DNA from 2 places in the Paenibacillus sabinae T27 genome. Region 2 is predicted to be linked to the other one. Evidence: riboswitches for the same ligand, from Rfam matches in the RefSeq annotation. Region 2 holds a riboswitch; the other holds the start of a gene.
The links. Region 2 has a riboswitch for cyclic di-AMP ahead of PSAB_RS26635 (NfeD family membrane protein). Riboswitches for the same ligand answer to the same signal wherever they lie in the genome.
Positions count from the first base shown of each region.

Region 1 (4,871 bases), 2.6 Mb from region 2:
CATGAAGCCTTCCGCGCAGCGGCGTATTGTTGTTTCGGCGCTTATTTTTTTTCGGACAGCCACATGGCGACGTGGGCAATCTCCTCGGGGGCCAGCTTATCCTTGAAGGATGGCATTTGTCCCCGTCCTTTGGTCACGATGCTGTAAATCTGCTCGGCCGTTTTCTCGCCGCCTACCTTTTGCAGATTCGGTCCGACTCCGCCCTGAAGCTGATCGCCGTGGCAGGTGATGCAGTTCGCTTTTACGGTCGCTTCGGCTTTGGCGGGATCGGCTGTAACGCTTGGAATGGCCTCATTGTTCTGCTCGGCGACCTGCTCTTTTCCGGGCAGTGTGAACATCAGGATAACCGCAAAGGCGCAGGCAGCGAAAAATAATCCGCTCATGATCCACTTTTGCATCCCCAATCGTCCTCCCCTGTGTAAGCTGCTTCTCTAATTATAACGGATGATAAAGCGTTATCATAGGGTTTGTGTCAAAAAATTGAACGATGGGCGGCGGGGCTTAGCTTTCAAGGAAGGACTTATCATAGACCATACAGTAAAAAGGTTTTTCACCGCTTGGCGTCCGGCGTTCATAAGTGTCGGTGATCGTAAAGCCGCTTTTGCGGTAGGCCCGGATGGCTCTTTGATTCCAGGTCAGAACTTCAAGATCGATTTCCCGGCTGGGATAGCGCTTCAGCGCCTCCTTTACAATCGCTCCGACAAACAAATGCCCGAGCCCTTGCCCGCACAAATCGGGACGCATGCCGATGCCAAGACGCACCGTGCCTTCCATCGGAAAGAGCTGGGCGAAGCCGCAGAGTTCATTCTCTTCGTTCAAGACCGAGACATACTGCTCCCTCCGAATCCGCGGGTCCCCGAACTCAATGCCGAGCGCCTCCATTTGATCCCAGGACAGCCAGCCGTAAATATTGTAGGGCGCCTTGTAATGCCAACCGCAGATGTCTCTGGCATGCGCAGATGTCATGGGCCCGACATGGAAGATGACGTTGGAGCTAATCATTGATTCAGCGACCTCCTCTCCCCGGTAAGGGAAACCTATATATTAAATTATATACAAAAAAAGGCGATTTCGACGCAAAAACTTTGCAGTCCGGAAAGAGAGCATGGGAGCGCAGGTGATTTCAGGAAGTTATGGCCGAGGGGAAATGGTGTGTTTGACGAATCCAGGAGGGGGTATTATACAAGTAACAGCTTTAATGGTTCTTATAAAAAACAAAAACCCCTTCCCGGGGCTAAAGCCCGAAAGGGGTTCTACGGTCAATCTTACTGTACATCATCATTATCTACGGAATCAACGGCTGCGGTTTGATAGGCACTGGAGGCCATAACCCGTTTGGCGCCAACAAAACGATTGACATAATAGCTGTCGTTCAGGGAGGTAATGGTAACGCCCTTCGAAGACGAAGCATGGGCGAATTTACCGGAGCCGACGTAAATGCCGACATGGGAGACACCTTTACCGGTGGTGTTAAAGAATACAAGATCGCCTGCTCTCAGTTCGCTGCGGGATACCGCATCTCCCATTCTGAATTGGGAGCCCGACTGGTGCGGCAGATCAATGCCAATCTTATTGAATACATACATGGTAAATCCGGAGCAATCGAACCCGCTTGTGCTCGTGCCGCCGGATACATACTTGGTTCCAATGGCGCCGTCAATCACTTTATCCATTTTGGAATCTGCAAAGGCGCTGCCTGCTCCGAGTGTGAGAACGATGGAAAAGCTGATGAATGCTGCTGCCAACTTCTTCTTCAAAAGATTAAACTCCTTCCAAATGCCTGCGAGGTTAGCTTAAGGATTCGGTAGAAGGTCCCCTATGACCCCTCAATGAATAGGAGGTCAATTCACCCAAAGATGGTTCCCCCGCTTCCCTAATGGTTAGGGAACTCGGCACATACGATATAGTGTTCGGATTATGTCCTGTAAATCATGACAAATTTATCGTCAAAACGTTAATATTCATTACAAAAATGTTACTATAAACTCATTGCGCTTATTGTAACAAACCTTTTATTGGATGGCAATCACTTTTAACATAGCAAAATTCGATTTTGTAGCGCTTACATTTATGAATTCGCTTAAATAACCCGGATAAAAACCGCGTTTTTATGCTAAAAAAAATTTTCAGCGCCGATTTTTGCAAAATCTGTTTCAAGCCGCCGAATGAAGTGTAGCTTAACTATATACAGAAAAAAGGGAAAAACCCGGAACGGATGATCTGGATCATATTCCGGGCAGGATGAATCAATCGTAAGCCACCGCCTGGTAGGCTTTGGTGTTCATGACACGTTTGGCGCCGACATAGCGGTTGGCCCAGTAGGATTGGCTGAGCGAGCTGATGGTTACGCCGCGCGAAGAAGAGGAGTTCGCGAATTTGCCGTTGCCGACATAAATGCCGACATGGGAAACGCCGCTGCCGACCGTATTGAAGAATACCAGATCTCCAGAGCGTAGCTTGCTGCGCGATACGGAGGTTCCTACTTTGAATTGCGCTTTGGATGTACGAGGAAGGTTAAGTCCTAATTTGGTGAATACGTATTTGGTAAATCCGGAGCAATCGAAACCGGCTGTGCTCATTCCACCGGTTTTATATGAGGTTCCCAATGTTTTTGCTATAACTGTGTCCATTTTCGAATCTGCGAAAGCGCTTCCCGACCCTAGAGTGAAAGCCATCACAAGGCCCAGCGCTGCGGCTGCGAGTTTTTTCTTGATATGTTGACCTTTCAAAGCTTATGTTCTCCTTCCAATGCCTGCGTGGTTAGCTTAAGGATTCGGTTTGAAGGTTCCCTATGACCTCTCTAGTTACAAGATCAATTCACCCAAAAAAATGGTTCCCCCGCTCCCCGGTGCCCGGGAATTTGGCCTAGTTATGCACCAGAACAATCGACTTGATTTATCATCATACGACAAAATAACAAAATAGTTTTAAATAATTACAAACTTGTTACCTTGGCACATGGCTCATTGTAGCAGAGGATTCAGGGTTTGGCAAATTTATTTCAGAGGACGAAATGTTGGAAAATATCAAAATAAAAAAGAGTTCAGATTCCTGTCACGGAATTTGAACTCTTTTTGCTTGCTTCGGTATATTAAGTTTAGGAAGCCTTCGTTCTGCCGCGCCATAGATGATACTGCGCCGCAAGCCCCCACAAATCGAATAAAGTGGAAGGGAGAGGCGCAAGCTGCCTGATGAGGAAAGCGGGCAGTCCGGGACACAGGAGCCCCGTCACCGCGCATATAAGGAAGATCGACAGTCCCGCAAGTCCGAACAGAATCCGCAGTGCCGCGGCAGGAAGAAAGCATTGCAGGGCGGTCAGCAGAGAAGCGAATAGTCCGGCACCAGTGGTATAACCGAACTGCATATACAGCAGAATCTGGCGAATGATAAACGCGTAGAGCAGCCATCCGAGAATAAACGGCAGCAGCTTCAGGAGCAGCCCCGGCTCCCAGTAGGAGGACAGGATGAGTCTGCGCCCCTCGGGGAGAAGCCAGTATAGGGGAAGCAGGGACAAGGCCCATTCAGCGGCGCTGAAGAGCAGGACGGGCAGCCCGTATTTTTTCATACCGGGAAAAAAGAACAGCCCGCGCTCGCCCCTGCTCTCCTGATGCAGCTCATGCAGGAGTCCGGCTCGTATGAACGGCGTCGCCAGCAGGCGCACGCCCGCCAGAACAAGCAGCGTCCACAGCCAGCGTCGTACGTCGGGCTCGGAAGACAGGCTGAATTGGGCGTCGATATAATACAGCAGCCTGCCTATCGCGCTGCCGCCGGCATTCTCGGAAGGATACCGCAGAAGCGCGGGAACGACGGCGGACCTTACGAAGCGGTACAGAAAATAGCCCCAGAGCAGCCGGTAGATAAACAGCAGAATCAGAATATACAGCTGTTCCTTGACGCTGCCCCAGCCGCGGGTTATATAAGATCTCATTTCATTTCACCTCACCAGACGAAAATTCCGAGCACAGTTTCGATTGCGTTTGTCAGGCTTAGCGTCCAGCGGGATACGGCGGCGGCGGGGAGAGCCGCTTTTCTGAAGTTGTTGATATGCTTGTTCTCCAGCAGGACTTCGTGACCCGGGTCCACCTCGGCCGAAACGAGGGGAGCCGCGGAGGAGAGCCGGAACGAGGCTTTTCCTCCCTCGCCGTCCCAGATCTTGTGCAGCGTGCTGCCGTTAGCAAAGGTGAATTTTATGCTCACGCCGGTATACAGGCTGCCTTTATTGGCGACGGTCGTCAGCGACTCGTAGCCGCCTTTTTTGCTTTTGCTGACGGTGATGTCTTCCACGGTGAAATCGGGTGCGCCGCCGCCATATACGTAACGGTCGAAGTAATCCTGCCACGATTTTTTAGTCACCTTCTCCACGATTTTTTGGAAATCGGCGGTGCCTGGATGATGGAAACGATATTTTCGGGCATAAGAGGACATAATCGTATCCATTGCCTTGGCGCCGACCTGCTGTTCGATATCTTTGAGCACCAGCTTGCCCCGGATATAGACGTTCTGGGTGTAGACGTTCGCATTGCCGTATTTCCAGGTATCTAGAGTTAGCGGCATCGGCTTCGTGACGAGGTTGGCCTGGAGAGGAAGGTTGGGAGCGATTCCGTATTCCTTCTGCATCAGTCTGTCCTCGGCGTAGGAGGTGAAGCTCTCGTCCAGCCAGGCTTCCTCGAACTCGTTGCTGGCCACCATTCCATAGAAGAACTGGTGCCCGATTTCATGAATCACCGTCCGTTCCAGCGAAGTATCGGCAGAGCCGCTCTCCGCACCGAAGGCGGTGATCAAGGTGGGGTACTCCATGCCTCCCGCTCCGTTTCCCGCCTTGGGAGGAACGACGATGGACAGCGTGGTGTACGGATAGGGGCCGTACCATT
Region 1 is NZ_CP004078.1:99,319-104,189, forward strand. It holds gene PSAB_RS00480 (c-type cytochrome) at 42-398, opposite strand; gene PSAB_RS00485 (GNAT family N-acetyltransferase) at 502-1,002, opposite strand; gene PSAB_RS00490 (C40 family peptidase) at 1,266-1,757, opposite strand; cyclic di-AMP (ydaO/yuaA leader) riboswitch at 1,763-1,905, opposite strand; gene PSAB_RS00495 (C40 family peptidase) at 2,247-2,714, opposite strand; cyclic di-AMP (ydaO/yuaA leader) riboswitch at 2,735-2,876, opposite strand; gene PSAB_RS00500 (hypothetical protein) at 3,098-3,928, opposite strand; gene PSAB_RS00505 (M1 family metallopeptidase) at 3,940-4,871, opposite strand, start outside.
Region 1: it holds a riboswitch for cyclic di-AMP, as region 2 does, so the genes downstream of both, PSAB_RS00495 (C40 family peptidase) here and PSAB_RS26635 (NfeD family membrane protein) in region 2, are expected to answer to the same signal.

Region 2 (4,871 bases):
TCTTGACCTGTTCGGTAACCAGCGACTGCTTAATTTTGTTCTGCTGCAATTCGTACGCAAGATCCGCTTGCGCTTTCTTCACTTCCGTCTCCAGCTTAAAGTCCGCCTGCTTAATGTTCAGTTCCTTCTCGAACAAGGATTCCTTGGCGCGAGCGGCGGTTTCCGCTTCAATGGTTGCCTGATGCGCATTGGCTTTGGCAATGGAGGATTCTTTCTCCGCCTCGGCCTGCTTGATCAGAATGTCGCGTTCCGCTTCCGCCTTGGCAATGCTGGCATCGCGGCGGATGCGCTCAATCTCCGGAACCCCCATATTGTCGATATACCCTTTGTCGTCGGTAATTTTCTTAATGGTGAAGCTAACCACCTCAAGCCCCATCTTGTCGAGGTCTTCCGAGCAGGTCTCCCGCATCTTGCTGTTGATTTCGTCGGGTGTCTTTAGTATGGATTCCACCGACAACTGCCCGATTAAGCCGCGCAAATGGCCTTCCACCGAATGCAGGATAATCGTCTCGCGGTCTTCTTCCGGCCGGTCGATAAACTGCTCGCTGGCAGTCAGAATAGCGGTAGGATCACTTTTGATCTTAATCTGGGCCACCGCCTCCAAGTTGAGCTTGATGCCTTGCCGGGAGAACATCGCCTGCGCCGGAATGACATCAAAGCTCATCAGCATCATGGAGATGGTCTTATTGTTTTGGAAGCCGGGGATGACGAACGTCCCGCCGCCCTGCACCACTCTTTTTCCGCCGAGGCCGTACACAATCATCGCCTGATTGGGTGGAACCTTTTTATAAGAGTTCACGATAGTGTACAAAGCCAGCAGGATAACAACAACAATTGCCGCGATCAAATAAAGAATAACCATTCGGTTCGACACTCCCCGTTATTTATAATTGTTCGATTTCCCTCTCGAAGAGGGTTACTGACGCCATTCCTTTTTTCACCTTCAAAATAATCACCCTGTCGCCCTTGGCGAGCTGCTGGCCGGTTTCTGCCCGCACTCCAATGGAGCGCATCGTTCCGTGCAGTACATATTTCATCTCCCCAACCGCTCCATCCACTGCAGAAATACTGATGTACCCTAGTTGCCCTGTTGGATCATAATCCATTTCATTCATGCTGTTGTCATACCGAGTCATCACCCGGTCCAGCACCGCATACATCAGACAGCCCAGCAGCAAGGCAACCACGGTGCAGATCAGCACCACTGCAAGTATTTTCATTCCGCTGAACCGGGTTAGCACATAACCAGTTCCGCCCCAAACCGTGACAAACACCATCAGCGGGAGTATGGGTACAAAGCCCGGACCTCCAGCATCGCTGCCTCCTACATGCAGATGACCCGCCAGGCCATGCCCATGAAATCCGCCGCTGAGGAGAAGCAGTAACCCTACCCAGAAGCACACAATAAATACAGTAACGATAGCAATCCCCCCCTTTCAAGCAGTTCAGATAGTGCCTAAGCACTCTAACTTTCGTTGTTATAAGATTTTTCATTCCTCATACAGATCGCCTTCCCTTCCTAAATGCCCAGCAAAAAGACCACAGAAGCGGCAGGGCTCTCCGTGGTCGGTTAATTGATCATGGCGCTCATCCTCTCTCTACGAGGCTTACGGGGTTAGCTGACGGATTCGGGCAGCGAGATTGCCCTACCTTGCCAGAGCGGCTTTACAGCACGCAGCAAGGATTCACCCCAAGTGAGCGGCAGCATCAGATCGAAAGCCGCATTCACCATTGGTTCCCCCGTTCCCATTGTCGGAATTCAGCCATTTGAGAACAGTTACAATATATTCAGTTGTTGATTTGAATCTTACGCCTGTGGCAGTCTAATGTAAAACGTTCCAGATGGCAAAAGGAGCCAAAGAATGCCTCCTCTTCATGAATAAAAGCGGATTCTTTGGCTTCTCTCTTAAGCGGCCGATGATTTTCTCATTTTTGCTCCGTTTCTCGCAAGCTGTCCCATTCGGCCAAAGTCAACGCCGCAAACACCATAAAACCTTAGGATGCTTGCGGTGTTGGCAGCAGCCGAGACAATCCATGTTTATTCCGAAAATAGGTAAAATAAGTAATATAATCCCTTAACTCCCGGAGGCACCGGGCTGCTTCCAGGTCGGCCGCATAGGCTTCACGCCGCTTAAGCCTTCCAGATCAGGACTAACCGCACACCACATAATCGTTGCTGCTCCCTTGCTCTACCGTCTTTAGCTGAGCGCAGAGTCGAAAATCGTCCGTTTCTCCTTATCAAGAATCCCGCCGGTAATCGCAGTATCCCATCCTTCATTTGAGGTGAGTAAAGGGAAGTGTTTCCATAGAAGGAGTTCTTCACCGAATAAATGAAATTAAGAATATAAAAATTAACTTTCAGAAACAAAAATCCGAATATAAGATCATTGACATATCAGAAGTAATACGGTGGATGTATGCCGAAAGGAAAATTTTACATTCAAGGCTGTTATTCTCCGGAGCACCCGGCAGCCGGTTGGGTACATAGCCGCAACTCCGTCGGAACGACTCACCTCTGTATCTGCTCTGCGGCGCGAAGATTGGAACAGGCTGCTAATCCTGAATCTCCGCGCCGGCGCTTTCCTGCTTCCCGCAGGCCGACGTCTCTTCGTAAGAAAAATGTCTATCAGTGGGGATAGAATCATAATCGATCAACTCTAATCCCCACCTCCACCATTTCAACTCCTTACTGCTCGTTTAATACTTTCTGCAATGTTTCTGCATCCAAAAGCGCTACAAGCGCTACTACCGGATTCCAATAATCTTTGTAGTGTACGATTTTATTGTCTCTCGTTTCGATCACCGAGATATATTTCTGAAGATAAGGCTTGCCGGTGGTCAGGACTTGCGCTTCCTCAATTTCGAATTCGACTATCATGATATTGGGGTTCATCGCGAAGTGAAAGGTTGGTTCACTGAACCGTGTGATATCAAACCTTTGAGGGAAGTCTTTAACATACTCATAAATGGCAGCCTTGCCTTCAAGTTTTTGAGTAAAGCCTTTAGGAGCGTAAGGAAACTCGAACAGCGCATTGTCATCAAACAGCTCAATAAATTGATTCATGTCTTTTTCCAAAAAAGATTTGCAAAACTTATGGAAGATCTCCCGTGAAGCTTCCTGCACCTTTTCATAATCTGCCGGATTGAACGTCATATTTACCACTCCTTATCATTGAAATATTGAATCTGCAACCGGAATGCCCCGGCTTACGACTCTGGCGATTGTTTCCGCGCAAGGATCTCGGGAGGTTGGGCGCCAAGCCACCATGCCGGATTTGCCGATCCTTCGATGACACGTCCATCCGTATGCACATAATAGCGTTTATCGGGTCTTTGAGCGAAATCGCCATTCAGCGCCCGCTGCGTCCATTCCGAGCCGTAACGGAAGATCTCCGCTGCAACACCGCCAAGGGGATGGAATTCATTCTCATAGATCCGCAGCTCCTTGGGAGCCTTGATGAGCTCGTATAGCGCAATCGCATCTTCAACCGGGATAAGCTCATCAAATTCACCGTTGCCGATCAGTACCGGGCAAGTGATGTTCGGAACCAGATGCCAAATGCTGTAATTCGCCGCCATTTCCTTATCAAACTTCTCTTCATCGGTATATCCGGACATATACATCATATTGGCCTTGAAGCTCGGTTGAGCTTTGCTGAAAGACTTCTCCAGTTCACCGGGGCCTGCCATGAATGTGGCTAATGATTTCAGACGGTTGTCGTGGGCAGCTCCCCGTAATCCCCAGATCGCGCCCATACTGACTCCAAACAGACCTATCCGATTCTTGTCAACCTGTGGTAGCTCCTCAAGAAAGTCAATATACCGGCTGATGGCGCGCTGGTAGTTGGTTAAGGTGACTTTGAGTCCGGATGATCCGGATTCTCCCTGACCAGGCCCTTCAATCGACAGAGCAATCATGCCCCGGGACGTATAGTAGCGTTGGGCAATCTGGATATAATCCTCTTTGATCATGTCCATGCCCGGACCAAGAATGACAGCAGGAGCGTTCGATACGTTTCCTTCAGGGAGAAACAGCAGACCGAATATTTTTTTGCCTTCAAAATCCAGCTCAACCCTCTGGATCGTTTGATTGCTCAGGCGCGAAATCGCTGCGACGGACTCATTACAGCGCTCGCGAAATACGGCTTTTCTGGGATCATCGTTAAAAAATGAATATTGCGCTCTGCCCCACATCACCGCAGCACGCTGATACAAATCTTTGGCGGTTGCCGGGAAACCCTCGCTTTCATAGTGCTTTGCGCGTTCTTCTGCCTGGGCCGCAACGGTCGACCATGCTTTCGGGATCATGACGCCGCTTTTAACCAATTCAAATACTCTGTCAAAGTCTCTGTGATTGTGGCCGCATTCTTCTAACGTTGCCTTCGCTTCGGGATGCAGGGCGTCAAATCCCCCTTGTGAAAGTGCGATATCCAGAATCCATCCTTGTGAAACTGCTCGTTGTGTCATTTTTTAACCTCCGTATTTTTATTTTTAAGTACTTACAAGCCGAGAGCCGTCCAGCCTCCATCTACAAAAATGGTCTCGCCTGTAATATAAGAAGCTGCATCGGATGCAAGAAATACCGCGGCACCCGCCAGCTCATTGGGATGGCCCATTCTGCCAAGGGGAGTTCGTTCCGTCACTTTTCCGGCAAAATCTTCTTTTGCATCCGAGACGGTTTTTACAAGCGGGGTTTCAATATAAGAAGGCGCAATCCCGTTCACATTGACCCCATACTTTGCCCACTCTACCGCCAGAACCTTTGTCAGCATATTAACTCCCCCTTTGCTGGCGCAGTAGGCGACAGAGCCTGTGAGCGCAGTTGTGGACCCCACTGATGAAATATTAATGATTCGTCCACGGTTCTGCTT
Region 2 is NZ_CP004078.1:2,735,040-2,739,910, reverse strand. It holds gene PSAB_RS12635 (flotillin family protein) at 1-862, opposite strand, end outside; gene PSAB_RS26635 (NfeD family membrane protein) at 885-1,421, opposite strand; cyclic di-AMP (ydaO/yuaA leader) riboswitch at 1,590-1,775, opposite strand; gene PSAB_RS12625 (nuclear transport factor 2 family protein) at 2,687-3,154, opposite strand; gene PSAB_RS12620 (alpha/beta hydrolase) at 3,208-4,467, opposite strand; gene PSAB_RS12615 (SDR family NAD(P)-dependent oxidoreductase) at 4,500-4,871, opposite strand, start outside.